3 regions of the Streptomyces marispadix genome follow, and region 2 is predicted to be linked to each of the others. Evidence: riboswitches for the same ligand, from Rfam matches in the RefSeq annotation. Region 2 holds a riboswitch; each other region holds the start of a gene.

Region 1 (9,472 bases), 1.2 Mb from region 2:
TGGCCGCGCAGGCGGCGGCCCCGGTGGCGAACACGCCGGGCACGGCTCCGAGTTCCGCAAGGAGATGGGCCCGTGGGCGAACTTCGCCCTCGGCTTCACCTACCTCTCCCCCGTCGTGAGCACCTACACCCTCTTCGCCACCGCGCTGGCCACCGGCGGGCCCCCGATGATCTGGGCGTTCGTGCTCGCGGGCGCGGGCCAGTTCCTGGTGGCGCTCGTCTTCGGCGAGGTCGTCGCCCAATTCCCCATCGCGGGCGGCGTATACCCGTGGTCGCGCCGCCTGTGGGGCATGCGGTGGGCGTGGATGACCGGATGGGTCTACATGTGGGCGCTGCTGGTCACCATCACCGCCGTCGCCTACGGAGCGGGCCCGTACATCGCCATCCTCTTCGGCTTCGAACCGTCCGTGCACACCACCGTGTTGTGCACCGTCGGGCTCATCGTCGTCGCGGCGCTCGTCAACTACGCGGGCACCAAGGCGCTTTCGAAGGCGGCGGTGATCGGCTTCACCGCGGAGCTGGTCGGGGCCGTCGTCGTAGGGATCTGGCTGCTGACGACGCACCGCTTCCACGGCCTCGGCGTCGTCTTCGACAACTTCGGTACGGGGGGCGGCGGTTCGTACGTCCCCGTCTTCCTCGCCGCGGCCATCATCGGCTTCTACCAGTACTACGGCTTCGAGGCGTGCGGCGACCTCGCGGAGGAGGTCGAGCATCCCGGCATCGTCATTCCCAAGGCGATGCGCCGCACCGTCTACGTCGGCGGCGCCGCCGCCACGTTCACCTGCCTGACGCTGCTGCTCGCCGTGGCGGACTACCGGGCGGTGATCGACGGCAAGGACACCGATCCCGTGGTGCGCGTCCTCTTCGACGCGCTGGGCGAGTTCGGCGCCCGCACGGTAATGGGCGTCGTGCTGATCTCGTTCCTGTCCTGCACGATCAGCCTCCAGGCCGCCGCGGGCCGCCTCATCTACTCGTACGCCCGGGACAAGATGGTCGCCGGGCACCGGCTGCTGCGTTCGTTCTCTTATGCGCGCGCCGTGCCGCACAACGCGCTGCTGGTGGCCGCCGTCATCCCCGCTGTGATCGCCTTCGGCTCGCTGATCTCGGAGGACGCCCTCACGAAGATCGTCTCGTTCGCCATCCTCGGCATCTACGGCTCGTTCCAGATGGTCGTACTCGCGGCGCTGCGCGCACGGTTGAAGGGCTGGCGGCCGACGGGCGAGTTCCGGCTGGGCCGCTGGGGGCTGCTGGTCAACGCGGCGGCGCTCGCCTACGGGATCTTCGCGATCATCAACATCTCCTGGGCACGCAACCCCGACCAGCCCTGGTACGACAACTGGATCGTGCTGCTGTGCGGCGCCGTGGTGGTCGGCACGGGACTGCTGTACATGTTCGCCACGCGCCACTACGGACGGGGCGACGCACCGTCGGGCGACGCGATCCCTCAGCGCTCCAGGGTCTGAACGGACGGCTGAACGGCCGGGGCGCAACCACCGGGCGCAGCCCCACGGCACGACCCCGGGCCGGGAGCCGAACTTCTGGGCCGAGCCGCCGGGCCGAGCCGCCGGGCCGAACTGCCGGGCCGAACTGCCGGGCCGAACTGCCGGGCGGAGCAAGCGACTTGGGCCCCGGGCGTGCGGGGCGACGCCGCCTTTCCGGCCGCGTTCGCGGAGCATATGTGTGCCGGTCGCGCAAATCTGCGGCGGCATGCCCCTTTCGTGTACGGTCCCGTCCGTGCGGCAGCAACGTGGCTCCGTCCGCCGTGAGTTCGCGGGCGAGGCGGCGTCCCATGCCCCGGGTGCTGCCGCCCGCGAGGATCGTTCCGCCCCGTGAGGGGTGGGCCCGTCCGGAGCGCTGCTGTAGTCGGGAGCGCGGGGACGGCCCGACTGTTCGTGTTTTCCGTGCTGTTCACGCTGTCCGTCTGCTCTCTCCGCCCCTCCACATGGGCTCCCCTCATCGGGCGCCGGCCGGGGGAGCGGCAGCGGACGCCGGCGGGCGACGGCGTGAACATGTGAACACCGACGTACGGGACGGTCCTCTGCAACCGAACGGGGCGCAGCGATGTCCTTGGAACAACAGACTTTTTCCGGGGTGGCCCTCCGCACTCCAGTGGAAGGCCGGGCAGCCCCGCGGACGATGGAGCTTCGAGTTGATTCGTGTATCCAAGAGGGCGCGCCGAGTAGGTGCCGTGGCGGTGGCGGCGGGAGCCGTACTGGCCGCGGGGCCCTTCGTCTATTCGGCGCAGGCGGCCGGGCCCTCCGGGGTCAAGGCCAAGGGGGCGTTCCTGCTGGACGCCTCGTCCGGTGAGGAGATGTGGGGCAAGGGCTCCGACACCAAGCGCGAGATGGCCAGCACCACCAAGGTCATGGCGGCCGCGGTCGTGGTCAGCTCCGGTGTCGACCTCGACCGCAGGGTCACCGTGAAGAAGGCGTACCGCGACTACGTCTCCAAGTGGGGCGGCAGCACCGCCGACTTGCAGACGGGCGACAAGCTCAGCCTGCGCCAGCTCCTCTACGGCATGCTGCTGCCCTCCGGCTGCGACGCCGCGTACGCACTGGCCGACGCGGTCGGCAAGGGCGGCTCCACCACGGCGCGCGCCGACGACTTCATCGCGAAGATGAACGCCAAGGCGGACCGACTCGGCATGAAGAACACCGAGTTCGACTCCTTCGACGGCATCTCGAAGACGGGCCACAACCACTCGACGGCCCGCGACATGGCGAAGCTCGGCAAGTACGCGCTGGGCAGCACCAACATCCGCAAGGTCGCCAAGTCCACGTCGACGAAGCAGAAGGCGACCAACGGCCGCACCTACACCTGGTACAACACCAACCGGCTCCTCGGCTCGTACAAGGGCGTCATCGGCATCAAGACCGGCACCGGCTCCAAGGCGGGCCCGTGCCTCGTCTTCGCGGCCGAGCGCAACGGGCATTCGGTCGTGGGCGTGATCCTCAACAGCGCCGACCGCTACCCGGACGCGAAGAAGATGCTCGACTGGTCGCTGGAGCAGGAGACGCCGAAGCTCAACCTCCGCTCGCTTCCGGAGGGCGCGGAGCGCGACTGACGCGCACCCGCCCCTGGCGGGCGCCGCTCCGCGCACCTGCGCGGGGTGAGCGTTCTGCGCACCCTGCGAAAGGTGCGCGATCCGCACGCTGAGCACCCGGGCCGCCCGGGGGCAGCCGTCGCACGGCTCCCCCGGGCGCGCTCGTGTCCGCACCCGCAGCAGCGATGCGCGCCCTGACCCGGCGGTGCGCGCCCCGGCCGCCTCATCCCCCGGGAGGCGCCTGCCGCGCCCCCGCATCGCCGGGCATGTGCTGGAAGACGACGATCACCAGGTCGTCGTTGATCGCCCGGGCCCACCTCGTGACGTCGCGGTGGATGTAGGAGACGATCTCCGCCGGTTCGACTCCGGCCGCGTTCCCGTCCTCGTGGAACATGCGGGAGCCGTGCCCGTCGCCGTAGCGCTCGGCCAGCCGCGGGCCCAGCGGATAGAAGGTCCCGTCGCGCCTGCGGGCCTCGACGACCCCGTCCGAGTAGGCGACCAGCGTCTCGCCGTCGGCCAGCGAGTAGGACGCCTCCTCCGGCTGCGCCCCGGGCGACAGATCGCCGAAGCCGAGCGGCAGGGCTGGCTCCGGGTTCAGCCTGCGTACCCCGTCGGGGCCGCCCAGCCGGAACATCGGCGGATGCCCCCGGTTCAGCACCCGTACGACCCCGCCCTCCGGTGGGAACTCCAGCAGCACCGCCGTCGCGAACGACTCCTGCGACCAGCCGCTCGGCGTCCCCGCGACGGGCACCGCCTGGCTGCCGCCCGCTTCCATGTCCTCACGGTCCATGGCCATGGCCGCCTCGATGCGGTCCGCGGTCTCCGCCAGCGTCGCCGCCGTCATGGCCGCCTCACGGAAGGCCGAGGTGATCGTGGCGACGCCCTCGGTCGCGCCGATTCCCTTGCCCCGCACATCCCCGATCACGGCGCGCACCCCGTACGGAGTGGATCTCACGCAGTAGAGGTCGCCGCCGATGAGGGCCGCCTCGTCGGCCGCGCGGTAGACCCCCGCCAGACGCACCGGACCCAGCCGCTCCGGCAGGGGACGCAGCAGTGCGCGCTGAGTGGCCTCGGCGACGGCGTTGACCTGCACGAGCCGCAGGGTCGTACGTTCCAGGATCATCGCGAGCAGCGTCGAGAACGCGGTGACCAGTACGAGCGTGATGATGGGCCCGGTGATGTTGTCCGGATAGACGTCCTCCAGGGCGAGATGCATGCCGGTGAGGAGGGCGACGGACAGGGCGCCGATGGCCACGGTCGCGGACGGGCGGGTCAGCAGCGCCGCGAGCACCACGGCTGCGGTGAGGAACGACGCGAACGAATAGCGCGTCGGCGTGACCAGCTCCAGCACCAGCGCCATCACCACGAGCGTCGGCGGCAGCGCCTTCACCCAGCGGGGGAGCCAGTCGACGCGGCGGGTGCGGTACAGACGTGCGGTGAGCGAGCTGCTGCGGGGCGTTCTGCTCCGCATGCTGCCCAGGCTCCGCAGCAGCCCGGAGTCTCGCATCTCCTCCGCGCCGGGTGGACGCCCCCGCACGACGCCGGGGACGCCCGTCGGACCCGAGGGACTCCGGCCTTCGGCCGCCGGGTCTCCCCCGCTGCCCCTGCCTCCCGTGTTCACGTTCGTCCGTTCCCTTCCACGGGGCGGGCCGGGCCGCCGCTCCTGCTCCGGCCTCTTCCCAGTCTCCGCCGGCGGTGCGGATCCGGCTCGCCGTGCACGGGCAGGGGCGGCCGACCGCGGAAGTATGCGCCGTAGGCGCTGGTACGCGGGCGAGGCGCGGCGAGGGCAGCTCACACACCGGTGCGAGCGGGCGGCTTCCGCATCCACGCTCCGCGCCCGCCCGTCACTTCAGGGGAGCGTCAGGCGAGCCTCGCCTCCACCTGGCCCTGGCTCTGCCGCGTCTCGAACACGGGCTGCGGGGAGGTCGCCGGACCGGACACGTTCCAGCCGTCCGACAGCCGGAAGACGCTTCCGTGCCACGGGCAGCGCACACATCCGTCGCTGATCTCGCCCTGCGACAGCGGCCCGGCCATGTGGCTGCACCGGTCCGCCAGCACATGGACGGCGCCTCCGCTCTCCCTTACGACGACGACCGGCGTCCCGCCGACGGTCCGCCGCACCGCCTCTCCGACGGGCAGATCCGAGGCGGCGCCCAGGGAGTGCCAACCCGGCTCCGTACGCACGGAGATGTCCTCGGCGTGGTTGATGGCGGACGCCTGCCGGTAGGCGAGATGACCGCCGAGCGTGCCGCCGATGCCGACGGCGGTGAGCCCGGCGAACCCCAGCATCCGGCCGCGCAGGGAACGGCCGCGAAGCCGTGCGCCCAGCGAGGACATGTAGCAGGAGATGGCGACGGTGTTGGCGAGCGCGTGCACGAGCCCTACGCGCATCTGCGGTTTGCGCAGCTCGGCCCAGTCGATCCATCCGGTGATGGCGGCGGGTACGGCGGCGCCGAGGCCCGTGGCGATCAGCAGCGCGGGCGCGTAGTGCCGCCGCTTGCCCGGAATCAGATCCAGTACGGCCGCCGAGAGCCAGGTGCCGATGGGGATCTGGACGAGCGCCGGATGCACGGGATGGCCGAGCCAGTGGCCGTGCAGCGCGTCGCGGTCCTCTTCGCTGAGGGGGAGTGCGTGCACGGCCCGCTGGATTCCCTGGAGCGGGGGATCGAGCCGCGTGTCGCGCTCGGTCTTCTCGATGGCGGTCAGCACCCGTCCCTGCCGCTCGGGATGGGGCAGCACGGCGCGGAGGGCGCCGGCACATGCAAGCAGCTTCTGTGAATAGGACATACCGCCCGGTTCCCGTCAGGAGCGGGAGCAAACAGCCGGAGCGTCGCCGGGTCGTGGCGCCTCTGCCCGCCGGGCTCGTCTGTCGGTGTTCCGAACCCGGGCTCCTCTGTCGGCGTTCCGGGCCGGGTGCGCGGGCCGGGTGCGCGGGCCGGGTCTGGGTACCGGGTGCCCCTGGGGGTCGTCCGGCGACCCCGCCTCCTCGTCCCGTTTCCCCCGTCTCGTTCCGCTTGCGGCCCGTAGCGGCGATCCGGAGTGCCATGGAACGACATGTGCGCCGAACTGACGCCTCTTCACCGGCGGTTCACCGGTCACGCACGGCGACCGCACGTACCGGCCTGGGTGACCGCGTGTCCCAATTGGCCCCTACTGTCCGGGAAACTGCATGTCACGCGGCTACAAATCTCGCCGGAACCGCTTGGAATCACAGTCGCCGCTCTATTAACGTTCCATAACGCAGCGCGGTCGTCACCGCCGTCACGAGAGACGGCTCCGTGCGCCGTCGCCGAATCCTGAAAGTGCACCATCCCGAGCCACAACTCGATATCGCTGCACCAAAGGAACCGGGGAACCACCCCCTGCCACTCACAAGGCGGGGATGGGGTGAATCGACAAGTTCCGCCCACGGGCGGGCAGTTCGTAGGAGACCTTCCTGCTCCGAACCCGTCAGCTAACCCGGTAGGCGAGAAGGAAGGAAAGGAGAACGCCCCCGTGGCGTCCAACAGGCATGCCCCCGAGGGCACGTACGACCCGTATCTCGACGACGAAGAGTCCGGCAGATCCGGCGACTACGGCTCCTCATCCGGCGACGACGGCGCGTACCACCGGCAGTTCGGCTCCTCGTACGACCGTTACGACGACTACGCCTCGAAGCTGACCGAGGTGTACGAGACGCAAGGTCACGAGGGCGGGCCCCACGGGTACGACACCGTCCCCGGACACGAAGCGCCTTACGCCACGCATGAGTTCGGCACGCAGGAGTTCGCCACCGGCGGGTTCGGCACGCAGGAGTTCGCTGCTCACGAGTTCGGCACCCACGAATTCGGCGTCCAGGAGCACGACTTCGGGACGTCCGAGTACGGCAAGTACGAGTTCGGACCCGACTCCGTGCCGCCCGTACCCGACGCCTTCGGCCCGGACTCCCCCTCCTACGAGGAGTGGAACCCGACCGAGGACTCCGTACGCCCCGTACGCGGACGCCACAAGCTCGCCAAGCAGCGCGGCGGCAGCATGGCCCGCAGCGGCGCGGTGCTCGGCGTCGGCATGATCGCGGCAGTCGGCGCCGGCGGCATGGCCACCGCGCAGGAGAAGCCGTCGACGGCCATCTCCATGCCGGATGTCGCAGCGGCCGCCGACAAGGCCAAGGACCTTCCCGGCGTCAAGCTGCTGTCGGGCGGCTCCGAGGAGACAGTCGCAGGTCAGCCCCTCACACAGGCGGCGCTGACCGAGAGCGACACCCAGGCCGGCCGTACGGACGCGGGCGAGGCACTGCGCTCCCGCATCCTCCAGCAGGCCCAGCAGCAGCAGAACGCCGCCGAAGCCTCGGCACGCGAAGCAGCCGTCGACAAGGCGGCCGACGCGGCACGGGCGAAGGCGGCCAAGGCGGAGAGGAAGCAGGACGCCGCCGAGCGGGCGAAGGCCGAGGAAGCCCGCCTCGCCAAGCTCGCAAAGAGCTTCAAGCTTCCCGTCTCCGGTTACCAACTCACTTCCCAGTTCGGCGAGTCCGGCGGTCTGTGGGTCAACGGCCACACCGGCACGGACTTCGCGGCCTCCTCCGGCACGCCGATCAGGGCCATCCACTCCGGCACGGTCAAGGAGGCAGGCTGGGCGGGATCGTACGGCTACCGGACGATCCTGAAACTGGACGACGGAACCGAACTCTGGTTCTGCCACCAGTCGTCGATGAACGTCTCCGCGGGCCAGAAGGTCCGTACGGGCGAACTCATCGGCCGCGTCGGCTCCACCGGGAACGTCACAGGCGCCCATCTGCACCTGGAGGTCCACCCCGGCGGCGGCGACGCGATCGACCCGGCGGCGTGGCTGCGGGGCAAGGGCCTCTCGCTCTGACGCCGGCGGCGAACCGGAGGCCGGGCCCGCACAGTTGAGCCCGGCCGCCGTAAGGCTTCGCACAAGCGGCACCGCCTGCGACGACGGCATCACGGATTCCGGCGGCAGGAGTTCCGTATCCGCGGAGTCCCGCGTCCGCGGTCCGGTGCTCGGCGGCTCACACCCGAGCACAGGCCCCGCGACGATCCGCAACCGCACCCGTACGCAAGCCGGTTCGCGTACCCGCAGCGGCGCATCCGCCCCTCCCCGGGCGTCGCCGCATCTCACATCTGCACATTCGTACTGCCGACGCGATGACCTGTCGCGCCGCCGCCGCCTCGCACCGTCGGGGTGCCTGGAACACGCGCAACTCACCCATGCCCCTCGGCGCACACAAAGGAGGGGACGAGGCGGCGGCGGACGGGGGCCCTCTCCATGCGGGCCGCCCCTTGCGGGCTGTGCCCCGTGCGGGCCCGCCCCGTCCGGGCTTCCACGTACGTACTCCACTCACGGACCCGCGTACGGCCGCGTCGCCCGGCACCCGATGCCCCGGCGGCCCTGGTGGACCACCCCCCGACACCAGGGCCGTCGGCCTCCGTGCCTGCCGGGACGCGCACACGGGCGCTACGGTCGGCACATGTCTGAGTACGACTCCCCTGACGCGACCGGCGAATCGCCCGACGTGGCGAGCGGCGGCGGCCTCGCCTCCCGCCGCCCTCTCGGCCGGCTGTCCGTATCCCCGCTGTGCCTCGGCGGCAACGTCTTCGGCTGGACCGCCGACGAGACCTCCTCCTTCGACGTGCTGAACGCCTACACCGCGGCCGGCGGCAACTTCATCGACACCGCCGACGTCTACTCCGGCGCCCGGTTCGGCGTTCCCGGCGGCATGGACTCCGAGACCGTCATCGGCAACTGGACCGCGGCACGCGGCAATCGGGACGACCTCGTCATCGCCACCAAGGTCGGCGCGCACCCCGAGCGCAAGGGCCTCACAGCCGCCAACATCAAGGCGGCGGCCGACGATTCGCTGCGCCGCCTGCGAACCGACCGGATCGACCTCTACTACACGCACTTCGACGACGAGTCCGTCGACGTCTCGGAGATCATCGGCGCCCTCGACGACCTCGTAAAGGCCGGAAAGGTCCGCGAGATCGGCGCGTCCAACATCTCCCCGGAACGCCTCGAAGCCTCCCTCGCCTACAGCACCGACGGCGGCACCGGCACCGGCACGGCCCGCTACGCCGCGCTCCAGCCGCACTACAACCTGGTCTCCCGCGACACCTACGAGGGCCCGCTGGCGGAGGTCGCCGACCGGCACGGGCTGGCGGTGATGCCGTACTTCGCGCTGGCGATGGGGTTCCTGGCGGGCAAGTACCGCCCGGACGGGGCCGGTCCGGGGGGCACGGCCGGGGGTCCGGCGGGCGCGGCGGCCCAAAGCCCCCGTGCCGAACGGGCGTCGAAGTACCTGGAGACGGAACGCGGCCGACGCGTGCTCACCGCCCTCGACCAGCTCTCCGCCTCCCGCGGCGTCCACCACGCCACAATCGCCCTGGCCTGGCTCCTCACCCGCCCCACGGTCACATCCCCCATCGCCAGCGCC
Region 2 (9,472 bases):
TGGACGAACTGCGCGACGGATACGAGCAGTTGCACAAGGACAACGGCGGGGCGAAGGACCAGGAAGGCAGGCGGCGGGAAGGCGGGCAGCCGGAGGGCGGGCAGCCGGAGGGCGGGGACCCGGGCGCCCGGAGTTCCGAGGGGCACGGCGACGGGACCGGCGACACGCAGTGAGCCCGTGTCGGCAGCGAGCCCGTACAGCAGTGCTGCCGGGCACTCGGTGACCCCGTACACGCGGTGAGCCCGTACACGCGGTGACCCGTCCCCGTACACGCCGTGAGGCGGGGTCCGGCCGGGGGCGACGTTTGCCTCCCGGGCCGCGGCCCCGCCTCACTGACAAGATCTGTTAGCTGTTATCTGTCCGCTGTCATCCGTCCGCTGTCATCCGACATCCGTCAACTGACATCTGTCGTCTGCCATCCGTCAATTGCCAACTGGCGCGGTGCCGCAGCCGACCTCGGCGCGCACCGTCACACGCTGCCGACGGCTATCTGTCACCTGTCACCTGTCATCTGTCATCTGTCATCCGACATCTGCCAAAAGCCACCCGCCACCCGCCCGCTGCCCGCCGCCGACCGGCTCACCCACCAGCCGCGACGACTCCGACCTCAGCCGAAGATGTGCCTGCCCTTGCGCCGTCGCCGCTTGGAGTAGGCCATGTCCAGGGAGAGCACCGAAGCGCCCGCGAAGATCAGCGGGACCCAGGCCATCATGTACGGCAGGTCGTTGCCGTAGTAGTAGGGGTCGTTCTGCCAGCTGACCGTGAGCCACAGGCTCAGCGAGATCAGCATGCCGCCGAGAGCGGCCAGCCGCGTCCAGAGACCCACCAACGCGCCCAGGCCCGCGGCGATTTCACCGGCGGCGATGGCGATGCCGAACGCCTTGGGATCGTTCTGCGCCAGTTCGATCATGGCCGGGATCGCCGCGGCGTCGTGCGACGACTCCAGGACGGTGGCGAGCGAGTCGCCGCCCTTGCCGGAGAGGAACTCCTTGTTGAGGACGAGCTTGTCGAGACCCGCGTAGATGAACGTGATGCCGAGGAAGAGGCGGAGGGGGAGCAGCGCGTATTTCGACGCCCTGGCTCTCAGACTGCCGGGGGGACCGCTGACCGGCACGTCGCCGCCGATCGTCCTGGTTTGATCCGCCAGAGACATGACACGTCCCACCTTCCGTAGTTGCCGCCTCTGCCGCATGTACGTTCGGCTCGGCTGGAGTCGGGTCGCTACGGTACGCGGCCATGGCCGCACGTACACCCCGTCTGAACGATCTAAGTCACAGTCCGCGTGGCCAAGACCGCCCAGCCGAGGGCGCATTCGTCACATAGGGGGCGAACCCGCCGGACGCGGGTGCCTACGGGCGTGCCAGCGGGCGTCAGTCGGCGACGTCGATCGGGTAGCGGTTGGTCTCGACGCCGGCCGCGGTGACGACCTGGACGTCGACCCGCCCCGGTTCGACCTCCACCGGGACCGGCACGGTGAGCGTCGCGTCCGTCGGGTTGGAGAAGCCGCCGGACGCCGGGATCAGCGGTACCGGTACATGCACGGCGCCGACGCGGACCACCATCCGGGAGAGCCGGTCCGGGGCGCCCGCCCCCGGGGGTACGAAGCCCGCGCCGCGGATCTCGATGTCGTCGCCCGTACGGATGGGCGCGTGCAGATCGCCGATCTCCCGTGCCCTCACGACCGACAGCACCACGGGACGGCCGCCCTCGGCGTACTTGCCCGTGAGATACGTGGCCGCCGAGATCACCACCAGCAGCGCCAGGCCCCAGGGCAGATCGGGCAGTTGGTCCGGCTGCCGCGCGAGGCGCACGGCGGCGAACACCACGGCTACACCGCTGACGAGCACGTACTGCACGTCGCAGAAGGAGCCGCGCCCGGCGTCGTCGGTGAGCAGGTCGGAGGCGCGCGGCCGGTCGGCCCGTACCTTCTGGAGGCGCTGGTGCTGCACGCGCACCGTGACGGTGCGGCTGACGAAGACCGCGATGGCGCAGCTCAGTGCGAGCACTGTCAACAGCCCGGCGCCCTTTGAGAGTTCGAGCCCCTCGATGAGGTCGCGGCGCTCGTCGCTGCCGGAGCGGCCCGCGAGTTCGAGGGCGAGCACGAGTACGTCGTAGACGGCGAGCACGACCCAGGCGCCCGCGACCGTGCGGGAGGTGGAGAGCCTGTTGTCCTCGCCGATGAGGGGGGCGAGGGCACCGCCGCGTGCACGGTGCAGATGTGCCGCGAGCGAGACGACGCCCGCGGCGGCCACGGCGGCGATCAGCGCCGCGGTGCGCGCGACCGTCCAGCCCACGAAGAGCGCCGTGAGCAACTGGCCGACGAGGAGGGCCCCGACGGCCGCCCAGGTGGCGGTGACGGTGTGCCGCCACAGTGAGGCGAGGCGCATCGCGCCTTCCTCGCGGGCACGTTCGGAGACCGTACGTGCGGCGCGTGTCAACTCGTCGGAGACCCACTGGCGCGAGGCGCCCGACGAGTGGGCGAGGGCGGCGGGAAGCCCCTCGCCCGCGGCGAGTTCGGCGCGGCGCCGGTGGAACTCCTCCAGTGCCTGCCGATGGCCCTCGCGCGCACCGATCGGGCAGTCGCCGCAGGTGCAGCCGCTGGAGTGGGCTCCGGAGCTGCGACCGGAGTCCTCGCCGGAGTGCGAGCGTGAGCGGGAGCCCGGCCGTGCGCTGGAGCGGGTACTCGGGCGGGCGGATGAACGGGCGCCCGGGGCGGCGGACTTCTGCACCGGCACGGTCTCCTCGTTCGTACCGCTCTCGCCGTCGCCCTTGCCGCCGTCGCCGCTCGTGCCGTCCCGCGCAGTGTCCACGGCCACTTGCAACCCGCCTTTCAAACACCGTTCGTGAAAGGCGCATTGTGCCCTACGTGAACGGGGGTCGCGGCGGCAGGTCGGCCTTCGGCCGCCCTTCGTCACCCGGCTGTGTGAGAAGAAAGTGTGGCTGGTGGACGAAGGGTGGCGACCGGGGGGCCTGTGTGATCCGCATGCCTCCCTCGCGGTCGGCCGCACCCTTCGCTTCGCCTCGACTGCCGTACGCAGGCTCGCAGTTGGAGCAGCAGCGATACGTCAGTCGGGACCGATCGGGGGCGGCCGAGCAGGGCGGAGATTGTCCTGAATCGTGGTTCTTACGGGCTGAGCCCGGACGTTAGCGTGCGCGGGACGTCGACAGGGGGGAAGACCATGACGGCCGACGGCATCGTCGAACTGACCCGGCTCAGCCCGGACTTCGTACGCGACCCCTACCCCGTGTACTCGGCCCTGCGTGCCGAGGCGCCCGTACACCACGTTCGGAGTCCGAACGGCGACGAGCTGTGGCTGGTCGTGGGACATGAAGCGTCGCGCAGGGCCTTCACCGATCCGCGGATCAGCCGGGCCTGGCTCAAGCACGGAAGCGAAGAACAGGTCACACAGGCCGACGCTTCGCAGGTCGTGCACCGGCACATGCTGATGACCGATCCGCCCGACCACACCCGGCTGCGGCGGTTGGTGGCGGGGGAGTTCACACCGCGCCGCATCGCCCGGCTCGCGCCGAGGATCCAGCAGATCACCGACGAGCTGCTGGACGCCATGACGGCGGGAGACAAGCGCGAGGCCGACCTCATCGACTGCCTGGCCTTCCCGCTGCCGATGACGGTCATCTGCGAACTGCTCGGCGTGCCCGAGCTGGACCGCACCGTCTTCCGCGGCTGGTCGAACGCGATCGTTGCGCGCACCGATCCCGAGGAGATGAAGCGCGCTTACGACGAGATGCCCGTCTATCTCGACGAACTGATCGAGGCCAAGCGGGCCGATCCGGGCGAGGACATGCTCAGCAAGCTGATCCACACCGTGGACGAGGACGGCGACCGGCTCTCCGCCGACGAACTCGTCGGCATGTCGGTGCTGTTGCTCGTCGCCGGTCATGAGACGACGGTCAACCTGATCGGCAACGGCATGCGCGCCCTCTTCTCCCACCCGGACCAACTCGCCGATCTCCGCGCCGACTTCGGTCTGATGGACGGGGCCGTCGAGGAGATGCTGCGCTACGACGGGCCGGTCGAGACGTGCACCGAGCGGCTCGCCGTCGAGGACGTGGAGATGGACGGGGTGACAATCCCCGCGGGTTCGACCGTCCTCATCGCCATGGCCGACGCCGACCGCGACCCCGAGCGCTTCGACGATCCCGACCGCTTCGACATCCGCCGGGACGCACGCGGCCACATCGCCTTCGGGCACGGGCTGCACTACTGCCTGGGCGCGCCGCTGGCCCGGCTGGAGGGGCGTATCGCGATCCGCTCGCTGCTGGAGCGCTGCCCCGGCATCACGTGCGACGCGGACGAGGCCACGCTGCCGTGGATGCCGGGAATGCTGATCAGGGGGGTCAAGCGGCTGCCGGTCCGCTGGTGACCGACAGTCCCCCGCCGACCGGTCGCCGGGGGCCGCCTCGGGCACGGGCCCCGGGCCCGGCGCGCGTCGCCCCCGTCGCTAGGCTCCGGCCATGGACGTACTCATAAATGTCTTCGTCGGGCTCCACGTCATCGGCATCGCGGCCCTGCTGGGCGGCTTCTTCTTCCAGATGAAGGCGATGCGTACGAACGAGGCCCGGTTCGTCCCCGGCATGCTGCACGGCGCGCTCACCATGCTGCTGACCGGCATGGTCCTCGTCGGCCTCAACCAGGCCGCGAACGACCCGGTGAACAACGTAAAGATCGGCCTCAAGCTCGCGCTGCTCGTGGTGATCCTCGGGCTGGTGTATGTGAAGAGGGACGAGGAGAAAGTGCCCTCGTCCCTCTTCGGCACGGTCGGCGCGCTGACGGTGGCGAACATCTTCGTCGCCGTCCTGTGGACGTGACGACGAAGCCTGCAAGTCGCCTTCGCCTGCGGAGGGTTGAGCCGCCGTGCCCGCCCTGCCCCCGGGCCCGGCACTGCTCGGTCTCCGGAGTCCCGCTGCTGCCCGGCCCCTCGTCGGGCCCTCGACCGGGCTCCGGTCAGGCCCTCACCGGGCCCTGACCAAGCCCTGACAGAGCCCTGAACGGGCCCTGGCCGGGCGGTGATCCGGGCCCGGCCGCAGGGCCGCCGGGCCCGCGGACGGCTCAGCCCGGCCGCACCGCCGAGTGGTACGGCATGTAGCTGACGTCCTCGTACGTCACGTCCGCGCCGGGCTTCGGCGCGTGGATCATCTGCCCGCCGCCCACGTAGATGCCGACGTGGCTGATGTCGTCGTAGAAGAAGACCAGATCGCCCGGCTTCATCTCGGACTTGGCGACCTTCGTGCCGACCTTGACCTGGTCCCAGGTCGTACGGGGCAGCGAGATGCCCGCGGCCTTCCACGCGCCCTGGGTCAGCCCGGAGCAGTCGAAGGAGTTCGGGCCGGTGGCTCCCCACACATACGGCTTGCCGAGCTGGGCCTTGGCGTAGGCGAGCACCTTCTCCACCTGCGAGGACTGCGAACCGCCCGGCTGGGAGCCGTCGCCCTTCTCGGCCTCGCGGCGCGCCTCTTCGGCCCGTTCGGCGGCCTTGCGCGCCGCCTCCTGCTTCCTCTTCTCGATCTTCGCCAGGCGCGCCTTCTCCTCCGCCGTCAGCTTCGACAGCAGCTTGCGTGCCTCGGCGAGCTTGTCCTGCACTTCCTGCTTGTTCTTCTTCAGCGCCTTCTGCGACGCGGCGAGCGAGGCCAGCTCCTCGGTGGCGTGCTCACGCTTGCTCTGCGCCGCCTTCCGCTGCTTCTCGAAGTCGGTGACGGCCTCCTTCTGACGGCCGGTCATCCGGTCGAGCATGTGCGACTGCTGGAAGAACTGCTGCGGGTCCTCGGTCAGCAGGAGGGTCGCCGTCTGGGACATGCCGCCGGTCCGGTACTGGGCCGTGGCGTAGTTGCCGAGCGTGCGGCGCGCGTCGTTGAGCTTCGCGGTCCGCTCGGCGGCCTCGTCGAGGGATCTGTCCGCCTTCTTGCGCTGGGCGTCCGTCTTCTCCTTGGCCTCGTTGTACTTCTGCGTCGAGGTCTCGGCCTGCTGGTAGAGCTTGTCGACCTTCTTCTTGACCTCGGAGATCGACGGCTTGCCGTCGTCCGGTGCGGCCTGGGCGCTCTGGGAGAGCAGGGAGACGGAGGCGAGTGCGGCGGTGGTGACACCGATGACACCGCGCTTCTTAGAGGCGGACTTCAGTATCCGGGTGCGCGGCTTGCGATGGGACGCCAAGACCGGCAACTCCTTCCGTGAACCGCCTACCGGGTTAGCTGACGGGTTCGGGCTCTCGGAAGGCGGCCCTACGGGTCGTGCGCGGTGCTTCCGCGGTGCGACTTCCCGATTCACCCCGGGTGCGTACGCGGTCTCACGTTCTCCGCTGCACGCGGTGGGTCCCCGGCTCCGGCGAAGCGCTCCTGGGAGGCCCGTCGGACGTCCGTCGGATTCGGCGGAGGCGGCCCGTGCCGACGCTTTCGCCGGACATTGGTGCGGACCGCCTGGCACGGCACCGTAGCGAGATGTGGGGCGTCTGTGAAGGCCGATAGGTGATACGTCCGATATCTGTTCGTTATCCCGTGCGGGACGTGGCCGTGCGGTGTCGGAGCGGCAATCTAGACTCGTTCGACGATGAGCAGCCTCTTCGACGACGAGTTCCTGGCAAGCCTCGCGCCCGTGCGCGCGCAGGACGGTTCCGCGTCCGTGGAGGGCCCAACGGGCCCCGGCGGAGCGGGGATCGGGCCCGACGACGGCCCTGCGGCCGGCCCCGCGGGCGCCGGCGGCTCGTCCTCGCATCACAGGGGAGGCACGCCCCGTACGGTCGTCGATCCGGACGCGCTGCTGGAGCAGATGAACGAGGCACAGCGCGCGGCCGTGGTGCACACCGGCTCGCCGCTGCTCATCGTCGCGGGCGCGGGATCGGGCAAGACGCGGGTGCTCACCCACCGCATCGCCTATCTGCTCGCGGCACGCCGCGTTCACCCCGGGCAGATCCTCGCCATCACCTTCACCAACAAGGCCGCGGGCGAGATGAAGGAGCGCGTCGAGGAGCTGATCGGGCCGCGTGCGCAGTCGATGTGGGTGTCGACCTTCCACAGCGCGTGCGTTCGCATCCTGCGCCGCGAGAGCAAGAAGCTCGGCTTCACCTCGTCCTTCTCGATCTACGACGCGGCCGACTCGAAGCGGCTGATGGCCCTGGTCTGCCGGGACCTGGACCTCGATCCGAAGCGCTATCCGCCGAAGGCGTTCAGCGCGAAGATCTCGAACCTGAAGAACGAGCTGATCGACGACGAGGACTTCGCGGGCGCCGCGTCCGGGGCGTATGAGAAGACTCTCGCCGAGGCGTACACGATGTACCAGGCGCGGCTGCGCGAGGCCAACGCGCTGGACTTCGACGACATCATCATGACGACCGTCCATCTGCTCCAGGCGTTCCCCGACGTCGCCGAGCACTACAGGCGGCGCTTCCGGCACGTGCTCGTCGACGAGTACCAGGACACGAACCACGCCCAGTACACGCTGGTTCGGGAGCTGGTGGGCACCGGCGAGGCGGGACCCGAGGGCGGACCCGAGGCCGAGGCCGGACCCGAGGGTGGTCAGGAGCGGCAACGCCCCGCCCCGCAACGTGCCGAACTGTGTGTCGTAGGCGACGCCGACCAGTCCATCTACGCGTTCCGCGGCGCCACCATCCGCAACATCCTCCAGTTCGAGGAGGACTATCCGGACGCCACGACGATCCTCCTCGAACAGAACTACCGCTCCACGCAGACGATCCTCAGCGCCGCCAACGCCGTCATCGAGCGGAACGAGAACCGCCGCCCGAAGAACCTGTGGACCCAGTCCGGCGCGGGCGCACCCGTCACCGGCTATGTGGCCGACACCGAGCACGACGAGGCGCAGTACGTCGCCGACGAGATCGACCGCCTCACCGACGCGGGCGAGGCCAGGGCAGGCGACGTCGCGGTCTTCTACCGCACCAACGCACAGTCGCGTGTCTTCGAGGAGGTCTTCATCCGCGTCGGCCTGCCCTACAAGGTCGTCGGCGGCGTCCGCTTCTACGAACGCCGCGAGGTGCGCGACGTACTGGCCTATCTGCGGGTGCTCGCCAACCCGGAGGACGCGGTGCCGCTGCGGCGCATCCTCAACGTGCCCAAGCGCGGCATCGGCGACCGTGCGGAGGCAATGATCGAGGCACTCGCGCTCCGCGAGAAGATCACTTTCCCGCAGGCGCTGGCCCGTGTGGACGAGGCGTACGGGATGGCCGCCCGCTCGGCCAACGCCGTACGGCGGTTCAACGTGCTGATGGAGGAGCTGCGTACCGTCGTCGAGTCAGGGGCCGGGCCCGCGACGGTGCTGGAGGCCGTGCTCGAACAGACGGGATATCTGGCCGAGTTGCAGTCCTCGACCGACCCGCAGGACGAGACACGCATCGAGAACCTTCAGGAACTGGCCGCCGTCGCCCTGGAGTTCGAGCAGGAGCGCGGCGAGGACGAGCCGGGCACCCTCGCCGACTTCCTGGAGCAGGTCGCACTGGTCGCGGACTCCGACCAGATCCCGGACGAAGAGGCGGGCGAGGAGAGCGGAGTCATCACGCTGATGACGCTGCACACGGCCAAGGGCCTCGAATTCCCCGTGGTCTTCCTCACGGGCATGGAGGACGGCGTCTTCCCGCACATGCGCGCCCTGGGCCAGACGAAGGAGCTGGAGGAGGAGCGGCGGCTCGCGTACGTGGGCATCACGCGTGCGCGCAAGCGGCTCTATCTGACGCGGTCGGTGCTGCGGAGCGTATGGGGGCAGCCCTCGTACAACCCGCCGTCCCGCTTCCTGGAGGAGATCCCCGACCAGTACGTCGACTGGAAACGCACGGGAGCGGCGGCAGGCGGCGGCGCCAGCGGCGGCGGAGGCATCGGCTCGGGCCTGGGTGCGGGGTTCGGCTCCGGGGCGTCCTCGGCGGTAAGAGGGGGCGCCGCGGGGGGCGTTCAGCGGCGCGGCGGGCCGAGCGGCTTCGCTACGCGGCGTACGTCGGACCGTCCCGTCGTCTCGCTGTCCCCCGGCGACAGGGTCACGCACGACAGCTTCGGGCTCGGCACGGTCGTCGCGGTGAAGGGCAGCGGGGACAACGCGGAGGCGACGATCGACTTCGGCGGCGAGAAGCCCAAGCGGCTGCTGCTGCGGTACGCACCGGTGGAGAAGCTGTAGCGGCGGCGGACGCGGAGCGGAGGCGGACGCGGAGCACGCGGCGGGGACAGCGTCAAGAGCCGCTGCGCGCGGCGCAGTCGGGTCCGGGCCGCGGGGGCCGAGCGGCCTGGTCTGACCGTCGGGTGTGTGTCTGCTGCGGGCGACCGGCTTGTGCCGTGCCTACTCGGGGTTGAGGCCCTTGCCGCGCAGCCATGGCAGCGGGTCGATGGCGTCGCCTCCGCCCGGGTGCACCTCGAAGTGGAGATGCGGGCCGGTGGAGTTGCCCGAGGTGCCGGAGTAGGCGATGGTGTCGCCGGCCTTGACCTGACCGGAGCGGATCTTGGTGCTGCTGAGGTGGCAGTA
Region 3 (9,472 bases), 2.6 Mb from region 2:
GAGTCCGCCACCGGCGACGCCGCGGTCCTTCAGGCCCTGCTGGACGCCGAGGCCGCGCTGACCAGGGCCCAGGCCCGGCTTGGACTGGCGCCCGCGGAGTTCGCCTCGGCGGTCACGGACGCCGCCCGCGCCGACCGCTTCGACGTACGCGGCCTGGCGCTGCGCGCACGCTCCGGCGGCAATCCGGTGATTCCCCTGGTGGCGGACCTGACGGACGCCGTGGGGCCGGACGCCGCGCCGTATGTGCACCGGGGCGCCACCAGCCAGGACGTGCTCGACACCGCGCTGATGCTGGTCGCAGCCCGCACCCTGGACGCCGTACTGCCCGATCTGGACCGTACGGCGCGCGAACTGGCCGTCGTCGCCGCCGAGCACCGCGACACCCCCATGCCGGGGCGGACGCTGACCCAGCACGCCGTGCCGACGACCTTCGGCCTGAAGGTCGCGGGCTGGCGCAGCCTCGTACTGGACGCATACGACCGGCTGTCGGCGGCACGGGCGGCGCTCCCCGTCCAACTGGGCGGCGCGGCGGGCACGCTGGCGGCGTTCACCGCTTACGCCGAGGCCGGGGGAGGCACGGTTGCGAGCACGGGCGCGGGAGGCGGAGGCGGCGACGGCTCCCGGCCGAGGACAGGTCCCGGCAGCCACGGCCCCGAGAAGGAGTCCTCGCACGGCGCGGCGCACGGCGTCCCCGCCACCGACCTGGGCCTTCGCCTGCTCGCCGCCTACGCTCGCGAACTGCCGCTCGCCGAACCGCCGTTGCCGTGGCACACCCTGCGCACCCCGGTCGCCGACCTCGGCACCGCGTGCGCGTTCGCGTGCGGTGCCCTGGGCAAGTTCGCCGCGGACGTACTGGTGCTCTCACGCAGCGAGATCGGTGAGGTCGCCGAGGGCGGCGGGGGCAGCTCGTCCGCCATGCCGCACAAGACGAACCCCGTGCGGGCCACGCTGATCGCCGCCGCCGCACGGCAGGCCACCGGCCTCGCCTCGACGGTGCTGTCGTCGCTGGCAGCCGAGGACGAACGGCCCGCGGGCGCCTGGCACGCCGAGTGGCAGCCGGTACGCGAACTGCTGCGGCTGACGGGCGGGTCCGCGCACTCCGCGGCCGAACTCGCCGAAGCGCTCCAGGTGTTCCCGTACCGCATGCACGAACATCTCGCCCTCACCGAGGGGTTGATCGTCAGCGAACGCTTCACCGCCGCCCTCGGACCGCTCCTCGGCCGTGCCCGCGCACGCAAGCTCCTCGACGCCGCCTCCCGTAAGGCCGTCGACGAGGGCATCACGCTGGACGAGGCGCTGGAGGAGGAAGAGCCCGCCCTGCGGGAGATGCTCTCCCAGGAGCGGCTGCACGATCTGACGGACCCCACGCGGTACACGGGCTCCGCGGCGGCCCTCACCGATCGCGCGCTGCGGCGCGGGGGCCGGGACCCGTGCATACGGCGGGGGCGGGCCCGGGAGCGCAACCGCAGGGACACCCGGAAGCGGAGCCGGGATCAGATCGAGGAGCGCATCCGGCCGAAAACGGGGCAGAAGACCGGAGAGAAGACGGGCCGGGCCACCGGACAGCACACCAGGCCGAGCACCCGGCGCAGCCCCCGGACGTGCCTCCGGCCGACCCCCCGGCGGATCAGCGCACGGCCCACGACACCGGAGAGCGGTGAAAGACCATCGGCAACGGAATCCCATCTCCCGCGTCGCCGGACGGCGCACGCGACCCCCGCAGCTCACGCAGCTCACGCAGGCCCGGAGACATCACCGTGACCGCTTCCGTCCCGTTCGATGCCGTGCCGCTCCCCCACCACCGGCTCGACGGGCCCGCCGACGGCAAGCCGATGATCCTCGGCCCGTCCCTGGGCACCTCGCTGGCCGTCTGGGAACCCCAGCTCCCGGCGCTGATCCGCAGCCACCGCGTGCTGCGCTGGGACCTGCCGGGCCACGGCGCCTCGCCCGCCGAGCCGATGGCCGGTTCGTCCAGCGAACTCATCCCCACCGACGGCACCGCCACCGTCGGCCACCTCGCCGAACTGGTGCTGCGCACCGCCGACGCACAGGGCTGGGACGAGTTCGCCTACGCCGGTGTCTCGCTGGGCGGCGCCGTCGGACTGCACCTCGCGGTCCACAACCCGGAGCGGCTGACCTCGCTCTCCGTGGTGTGCTCCTCGGCCCGCTTCGGGGAGCCGTCCGCGTGGCGCACGCGTGCGGCGGGCGTGAGGGCGCACGGCACCGAATCGATGATCGCGTCGCGGCCTGGCGTGTGGTTCGGCCCCGGGTCCGAGTACGAGAGCACCCCGCACGGTGCCGCGATGATCGAGGACCTGCGCTGGACCGACGCCGCCGGGTACGCGGCCTGCTGCGACGCCCTCGCGCGCTTCGATCTGCGCGACCGGCTCGCCGAGGTGACGGTGCCGACGCTCGCGGTCGCCGGCGGCGCCGACCCGGCCACCCCGCCCGAGCACGCCCGTGAGATCGCCGACGGCATCCCGGGCGCGAAGCTGATCGAGGTTCCGGGTGCCGCTCATCTCGCGAACGCCGAGTGCCCTGATCCGGTCACCGCCGCGCTGGTCGTACACCACGACGGGCTGCCCGAGCAGACCGACCGGCAGTGAACGGGCGGGGGAGCGAGCCGGTGCGCATGCCATGCGGATGGGCCGTGGGGGCGCCGGCTGACGGCCCTGAGCCCCGTTCGCGCCTCGGTCCCGGTGACGGTCACGGTGGCGGTCGCCGTCGCGGTCCCGGTCGCGGCTCCCGTATGGGACGGCTCCCTCGCGCGGTACGCCCGCCCGCCATACGCTGAACCGCATGAGCTGGACAGCGCGCAGCATCCCCGACCAGAGCGGACGCACCGCTGTGGTGACGGGCGCCAACAGCGGGATCGGCTATGTGACCGCCCGCGAACTGGCGCGGCGCGGCGCCCGCGTGGTGCTCGCCTGCCGCAGCGAACAGCGCGGCGCGCTCGCCCTCGACCGGCTGATGTCCCAAGTGCCCGAGGCGCGTGCCGAGTTGCGTCTGCTGGACCTCGCGGACCTGCTGTCCGTACGGGACTTCGCCCGCACCCTGCCCTGCGAACGGCTCGATCTGCTGATCAACAACGCGGGCCTGATGGCGGTGCCCTACGCACGTACCGCCGACGGCTTCGAGATGCAGTTCGGCGTGAACCACCTGGGCCATTTCGCCCTCACCGGGCTGCTGTTGGAACGTCTGCTGGCGGCACCGGGCGCACGCGTCGTGACGGTCGCCAGCATGGCCCATGTGCTGTCCAACATCGATATGAGCGACCTCGGCAGCGAACGCCGCTACCGGCCCATGGCGGCCTACGGCGCGTCGAAGACGGCGAATCTGCTCTTCGTGCGGGAGCTGGCACACCGCGCCGACAACAAGGGGCTCGACCTGACCTCCACCGCCGCCCACCCCGGCTATGCGAGGACCGAGCTACAGACCAAGGGCCCACGACTGGCCGGGCAGCCGCGGCGTGAACGGATCACCAAGCTCGTCACCGACGCCGTCGGGGCCTCCGCCGACCAGGGGGCGGCACCGGTGCTGTACGCGGCGACCGCACCGTACGTACAGAGCGACTCGTTCTACGGGCCGCGCATCCTCGCGGTACGGGGCGGCCCGGGATCGGCCTGGCGGGCGCCATGGGCGCGGAACGACATCGCGGCCGGGCAGCTCTGGGCGGCCTCGGAGCGGCTGACGGGAGTGACCTACCGGGGGCTGTGAACGAACGCGCGGGCGCCGTGAACGGGCCCCGGGGCCTTGGTGTGCGGGCAGTGCGTCGGGCATGGTTTCCTGCGTCCGGACCGGACGGCCGGGATGCCCAGCCGCACGGGCCGCACTGATCGCCGGGACCGCTACGGGCCCAGCCGCCCACAAGGCCGGAATGTCCCCGGGTTCCGCGATTCGTACGATTCGGCGCTCAGGTCGCATTCGCCCCGTTCCGAACATGCGTGTCCCGTAGATCCCGTACATGCGCACACGACCAGCCTGCCGTCGCGGAGAGAGGAGAGGAGGCAGCCGTGATCCGAGTGCTCGTCGTCGACGACGACTTCATGGTGGCCCGGCTGCACAGCACCCTCGTCGAACAGGTGCCGGGGTTCACGGTCGTACGGGCCGTGCACAGCGGCAACGACGCCCTGGCGGCGGTGCGCGAACTCCGGCCCGATCTCGTGCTGCTGGACATGTACCTCCCCGACGTGCCCGGCCTGGAGGTCCTGCGCGAGCTCCGCGGTACGGCGGCCCCCGACGAGAGCCCGGACGTGCTGGTCGTCACGGCGGCGCGGGACGCGGCGACGGTGCGGGGCGCCCAGCGCGGCGGGGCGGTGCAGTACATCATCAAGCCCTTCGAGGGGCAGCTCCTCAGGGAGCGGCTGAGCCGGTACGCGGAGCGCCGCGCGGAGCTGGCCGCGCTCCACGCTCCCGAACAGGACGATGTCGACCGGCTCTTCGCGGGTGCGCCCGGCGAAGCGGCACCGGACGGCACGGACGGGGCCCGCACCGCCACGGGCACGGCCGACGCAGCCACGGCCACGTCCCCGCACCCCGCGGCCCCCGCGGCCCACACCCCGGCCCGCCTGCCCAAGGGCCTCACCGAGCAGACCGCGGAGCTGGTGCGCGCCACCCTCGAGGCCGCCGGCGGCAGCTCCGGCCTGTCCGCCTCCGAGTGCGCCGAGCGCAGCGGGCTCTCGCGCGTGAGCGCCCGCCGTTATCTGGAGCACTTCGTCTCCCTGGGGACCGCCCGCGTGACCCTCCGATACGGCACCACGGGCCGCCCGGAACGCCGCTACCACCGCGTGGACGCCCAAGAGGAGACATCGGGGTCCGCGTGATTCGCGCCACAGGCAATCAGTGACCAGAGTCACAAAGCCATTGCCGCCCGTCGGGCCGCATTCTCAATTCCCTTGCTTCGCAAGGACTATGGAGCATCAACCGGTGCCGACTGCCGGCCAATTCCGGTGATCTTCCCTCTCCTCGGTGCACTCAGCTTTCTTGTGAAGACGATTTTCTTCTGATTAACGTGCAACCCCACCGCGTCTCCCGTGCGGTGGTCCGCTGCCGGGACGCCTAATCCTGCCGCCCAGCGGCGGAAAACAACGCAATCCCAGCCCGGCAGGAGCGGGGGACCCAAAGTAAGTGCCGCGCGTTCCGCACCCAAGGTGCGCACGGCTAGGGGTGAAGCCGTATGCGAATGCCCCCTCGCATTCGCCGCGGCCGGGCAACTCCAGCCCGAATCCGACAGCTCACCTCGCAGGCGCAGGAGAGGAACAGCCCTATGTCCGGACGCGGTCGACACCGTCGTCAGCCCAATCGCCGTATCACGCGCAGAATGTCGCGCACTTCCCTCGCCATTACCGCCGGCGGTGCGGGCCTCGCCCTTCCGTTCGTCGGTACCGGCAGCGCTCACGCCGCCTCCGTCGACACCTGGGACAAGGTCGCCCAGTGCGAGTCCTCGGGGAACTGGTCCATCAACTCCGGCAACGGCTACTACGGCGGCCTCCAGTTCAGCCAGAGCACCTGGGCCGCCAACGGCGGCACGGAGTACGCGCCGCGCGCAGACCAGGCCACCAAGGAGGAGCAGATCAAGGTCGGCGAGAAGGTGCTCGACAGCCAGGGCGCAGGGGCCTGGCCGTCGTGCGGCCCGAAGGCCGGGCTCGGCAGCGACAGCGCGGCACCGGATCTCTCCTCGGACTCCGAGAAGGCCAAGCCCGCGGCGAAGCAGAAGAAGTCCGAGAAGGGCGACGACGAGCAGTACACCGTCGCGACCGGCGACACCCTCGCCGCGATCGCCCGCGAGCACGACACCGAGGGCGGCTGGCGGAAGCTCTACGAGGCCAACCGCAAGACCGTCGGATCAGACCCCGACCTGATCCACCCGGGCCAGAGGCTCGCCCTCTCCGGCGAGGCCCAGGACCAGGGCGGCCAGCCGCAGGGCGGCGGGGCACCGCAGGCCGGCGGCACGCACACGTCCGGTTCGAAGTACGGGAACACCCTCGACGGATGGATCCGCGAGGCTCTCGACATCATGAAGTCGAAGAGCATTCCCGGGACTTACGACGGCATCAAGCGGAACATCATGCGGGAGTCCGGCGGCAACCCGAACGCCGTCAACAACTGGGACATCAACGCCCAGAACGGCACCCCGTCCAAGGGTCTGCTCCAGACCATCAAGCCCACCTTCGACGCCTACCACGTCGAGGGCACGGCCGACAGCATGACCGACCCCGTCGCGAACATCGTGGCCGCGTGCAATTACGCGGCGGCCAGGTACGGCTCCATCGACAACGTCAACGGACCGTACTGACGCGACCGTTCGGCGGAATCCGGCTCCTCGGGACCTGCCGGACGATTCAGTGGTTCGCAAATTCGCGCCGCATTGCGGCCCGCCGTCGGCGGCCGTCCACGGGAACATTCCGGTGGACGGCCGCCGACGGCTTTCATTTGCCGCCACAGATACGGCGAAACCGATACGGCAGTACCTCTGCCGCGGTACCGCTACGGCAGCGCGGGGAGAATCACGAGGTCGATTCAGGGCTGCCGGGTTTCAAGGATGAAAGCCAGGACTGGAAGTCAGGGCTGGAAGACCTCGTCGGCCTTCACCGCGACTTCCAGAACCACCGGCCTTGTGCTGTGGGCCAGTTCGGGCAGCAGTGCGTCCAATTCCGCGAGCAGTTCCGCATGTCCGGTCACGCGCCGCGCGGAACATCCCAGTGCCTCCGCCATGCCGGAGACACTGACCTCTTCGAAGTCCGGCCATGGCGCGGTGTCTTGGTGCTTCTCCGCGAGCCGGTCCATTATCGCGTAACGGCCGTTCGCGAGAACGACGAATACGACGCCCACCCGGTATCGCGCGGCGGTCCACAGTGCCTGAATCTGATACAGCGCCGACCCGTCCCCCACGACCGCCACCACCGGACGCTCCGGCGCCGCCATGCGTACGCCGACGGCAGCGGGCAGCGCGAAGCCCAGCGCGCCCATCGCCGCGCTGAGGAACCCCAGGGGGCGCCGCGCGGGCACCAGGGCGTGAAGGTCAGGGCGGCTGGACGGGGTCTCCTCCACCAGCACGGTCTCAGGGGGCAGCCGCCGGGCCAGCTCCGCCAGCACATGCGCGGCCCGCAGCGGCTCGCCCTCCGCGGGAGGCTCAGGCGGCGCGGCCCTTCGGTTTCGGGATGCCCCGCCCCGACGGGACCGCTCGCCGCCCGTACGGCCGCCCCCGCTCGTACGGCTGCCGTCCACGGAGTCCGCCAACGCCGCGCAGAACGACGGCAGTCGGGCCACCACCGCGAGCTGCGCCGGCGCCCGGTGCGCCTCCGCCGGGTCGTCGGTGACGAGGACGATCCGTGTGCCGGGCCGTACCAACGGGCCCTCCTCGTACGGATACTGGCGGAAGACCGGTGCCCCCACGGTCAGCACCAGGTCGTAGGGCCCGAGGGTCTCTCTCAGCCGGGTGCGGTCCGCCGGGAGGTGCCCCGCGAAGAGCGGATGGTCCTGTGGGAAGCCCGCCCGCGCCCCGAACGACTCCTGCCACACCTCGGCCCCGGTCCGCTCCGCGAGCCGCGTCAACGCCTCCCACGTCCCCGGGTGGTCGGCCCCGGCCCCCACGACGAGCCCCAACGCGGAGGCCGCGCCCACCAGTTCGGCCACGTCCCGTACGTCACCGGGGTCCGCGGCGTCGGAGAGGCGCAGCTCGGCCGGTGCGGGAAGCGGCAACTCCTCGGCAGGGCACGCCCAGTCGTCCATGGGGACGATCACCACCGCCGGGCCCCGCAGCGTACGGGCGGCGTGCGCCGCCCTCGCGATGGCTCCGGGCACGTCCTGCGCACGCGGCGGCGTCTCCGTACGCACCGGATGGTCGCCCGCGAGCTGCTCCAACCGCCCCGCGAGGAACGGCTCCTGTACGAGATGGCGCCGGTCCTGCTGCCCTACGACCACGACGAGCGGCGCACGGTTGACCCGCGCGGTGCACAGCGCGCCCACCGCGTTGCCGAGGCCCGCGGTGGTGTGCAGCAGCGCGAGAGCGGGCGCGTCACGGGCGATGGCGTAGCCGGTGGCGGCACCGACGACGGAGCCCTCGTGGAGCGCCAGTACGAAGCGGATGTCGTCGGGAAGCCCGGCGAGGAACGGCACCTCCGTGGAACCGGGATTGGCGAACACGGTGGTCAGGTCGTATCGGCGCATCACGTCGAGCGCCGCCTCGCGGACGGTGGGCATTGCCGTGCGGTCCTCCTGTCGCCGGTGCCGTGCGGGACCACCGATGTCGATGCGGTCCTCCGCCGTAGTGCTGAACGCCGCGCAGGGCCTGGGCTGTCGGGCGCCGGGCCCCTGCGGGGCGCTGCGCTAGATCTCGGCGGGCGGCCGGTAGCGGACCTGCGTGAGGATGCCGAATCCGACGACGACGATCGCCGCGTCCATCCACACCGCCGCCGTCCAGCCCCCCGTGCTGTCACGCAGCACACCGCTGATCGCCGGGGAGAGCACGGCGCCCATCTCGCCGATGAGGTTCTCCATCCCGAAGGCCGAGCCACGCAGCCGCGCCGGTGCCAGCTCCGCGGTCAGCGCATGGCCGACGGGCTGCAACGCGTTGAAGAACAGGCTCGCGGTGAACAGCAGCAGACCCATGATCCAGAGGGACGGCTCGGCGGCGGCGCTGAGATACCACGCGAAGGCCACCGTCAGCACTGCCTGGATGCCGGTGAAGGTCAGCATCATGCCCTTGCGTCCCCAGCCGCGCCGCAGCCCGTAGTCGGAGAGCCAGCCGCCCGCGGGGAAACCGAGGATGCCCGCACCGGCGTTGAACCCGGCGGTCAGCGCGGCGTTCATGAACGACGAGTGCGCCGCCCCGGCGACGATGGAGACCGACCAGAAGCTGAAGAACCACAGGTTCCACAGGATCGCGATGTTGCAGACGTAGAGCAGGAACAGATCGCGGTTCTTCACCACGGGCCCGATCTCGGTGCCCTTGCGTGCCAGCGCGAAGAGCACCAGCCCTACGGCGAGGGCGACTTCGAGCAGCGCCACCCACAGCTCGGACAGTCCGGCGCCGGTGCCCAGCCAGTAGACGCCCATGACGAGGGCGAGCGAGACGGCGGAGTACGCGCCGAGATGAAGGGTGGCGCGGGCCGTGCCGGAGAGGGTGAGGTGCTCGCGGAACCACCATGCGACACCGGCGCCCACGATCACCGTGCCGAGCCCCAGCACCCAGAAGACCATCCGCCACGCCTCGACCTCGTCGAGGAACACCTTCCCGAACTCGACCAGTTCGGGCGTGAAGACGATCGCGATGGTGATGCCCAGCGACAGCCCGGTGATGACGACGCCCATGGCGAGGCTGCGGTCGCGCTCCGGGGTGGCGGCGGTGATGAGGCTGCGGTCGTTGGAGTAGAAGGCACCCTCGCCGAGCCCGGTCAGCACCCGTACGACGATGAACGCGACGAGCCCGCCGATGAAGCCGGTGAGCATGGTGGCGACGCCCGCCCACAGC

Evidence for each region. A riboswitch is a leader RNA that binds a small molecule or an ion and turns the genes downstream of it on or off. The one in region 2 is predicted to bind cyclic di-AMP.
Region 1: linked by a shared signal. The riboswitch ahead of MMA15_RS12415 (M23 family metallopeptidase) and the one ahead of MMA15_RS17660 (C40 family peptidase) in region 2 are both predicted to bind cyclic di-AMP.
Region 3: linked by a shared signal. The riboswitch ahead of MMA15_RS27810 (transglycosylase family protein) and the one ahead of MMA15_RS17660 (C40 family peptidase) in region 2 are both predicted to bind cyclic di-AMP.

What each region holds. Positions count from the first base shown of each region.
Region 1 is NZ_JAKWJU010000002.1:2,979,194-2,988,665, reverse strand. It holds gene MMA15_RS12435 (APC family permease) at 1-1,462, shown strand, start outside; gene MMA15_RS12430 (D-alanyl-D-alanine carboxypeptidase family protein) at 2,152-3,063, shown strand; gene MMA15_RS12425 (PP2C family protein-serine/threonine phosphatase) at 3,266-4,513, opposite strand; gene MMA15_RS12420 (Rieske (2Fe-2S) protein) at 4,903-5,829, opposite strand; cyclic di-AMP (ydaO/yuaA leader) riboswitch at 6,364-6,526, shown strand; gene MMA15_RS12415 (M23 family metallopeptidase) at 6,934-7,893, shown strand; gene MMA15_RS12410 (aldo/keto reductase) at 8,510-9,472, shown strand, end outside.
Region 2 is NZ_JAKWJU010000002.1:4,187,737-4,197,208, forward strand. It holds gene MMA15_RS17635 (hypothetical protein) at 1-173, shown strand, start outside; gene MMA15_RS17640 (DoxX family protein) at 608-1,153, opposite strand; gene MMA15_RS17645 (hypothetical protein) at 1,371-2,573, opposite strand; gene MMA15_RS17650 (cytochrome P450 family protein) at 3,180-4,385, shown strand; gene MMA15_RS17655 (hypothetical protein) at 4,477-4,830, shown strand; gene MMA15_RS17660 (C40 family peptidase) at 5,072-6,169, opposite strand; cyclic di-AMP (ydaO/yuaA leader) riboswitch at 6,177-6,353, opposite strand; gene pcrA (DNA helicase PcrA) at 6,563-9,130, shown strand; gene MMA15_RS28260 (M23 family metallopeptidase) at 9,290-9,472, opposite strand, start outside.
Region 3 is NZ_JAKWJU010000002.1:1,612,762-1,622,233, forward strand. It holds partial or broken gene MMA15_RS06935 (class-II fumarase/aspartase family protein) at 1-1,416, shown strand, start outside; gene MMA15_RS06940 (alpha/beta fold hydrolase) at 1,758-2,606, shown strand; gene MMA15_RS06945 (oxidoreductase) at 2,800-3,717, shown strand; gene MMA15_RS06950 (response regulator) at 4,014-4,823, shown strand; cyclic di-AMP (ydaO/yuaA leader) riboswitch at 5,079-5,261, shown strand; gene MMA15_RS27810 (transglycosylase family protein) at 5,267-6,295, shown strand; gene MMA15_RS06965 (thiamine pyrophosphate-dependent enzyme) at 6,562-8,202, opposite strand; gene MMA15_RS06970 (MFS transporter) at 8,329-9,472, opposite strand, start outside.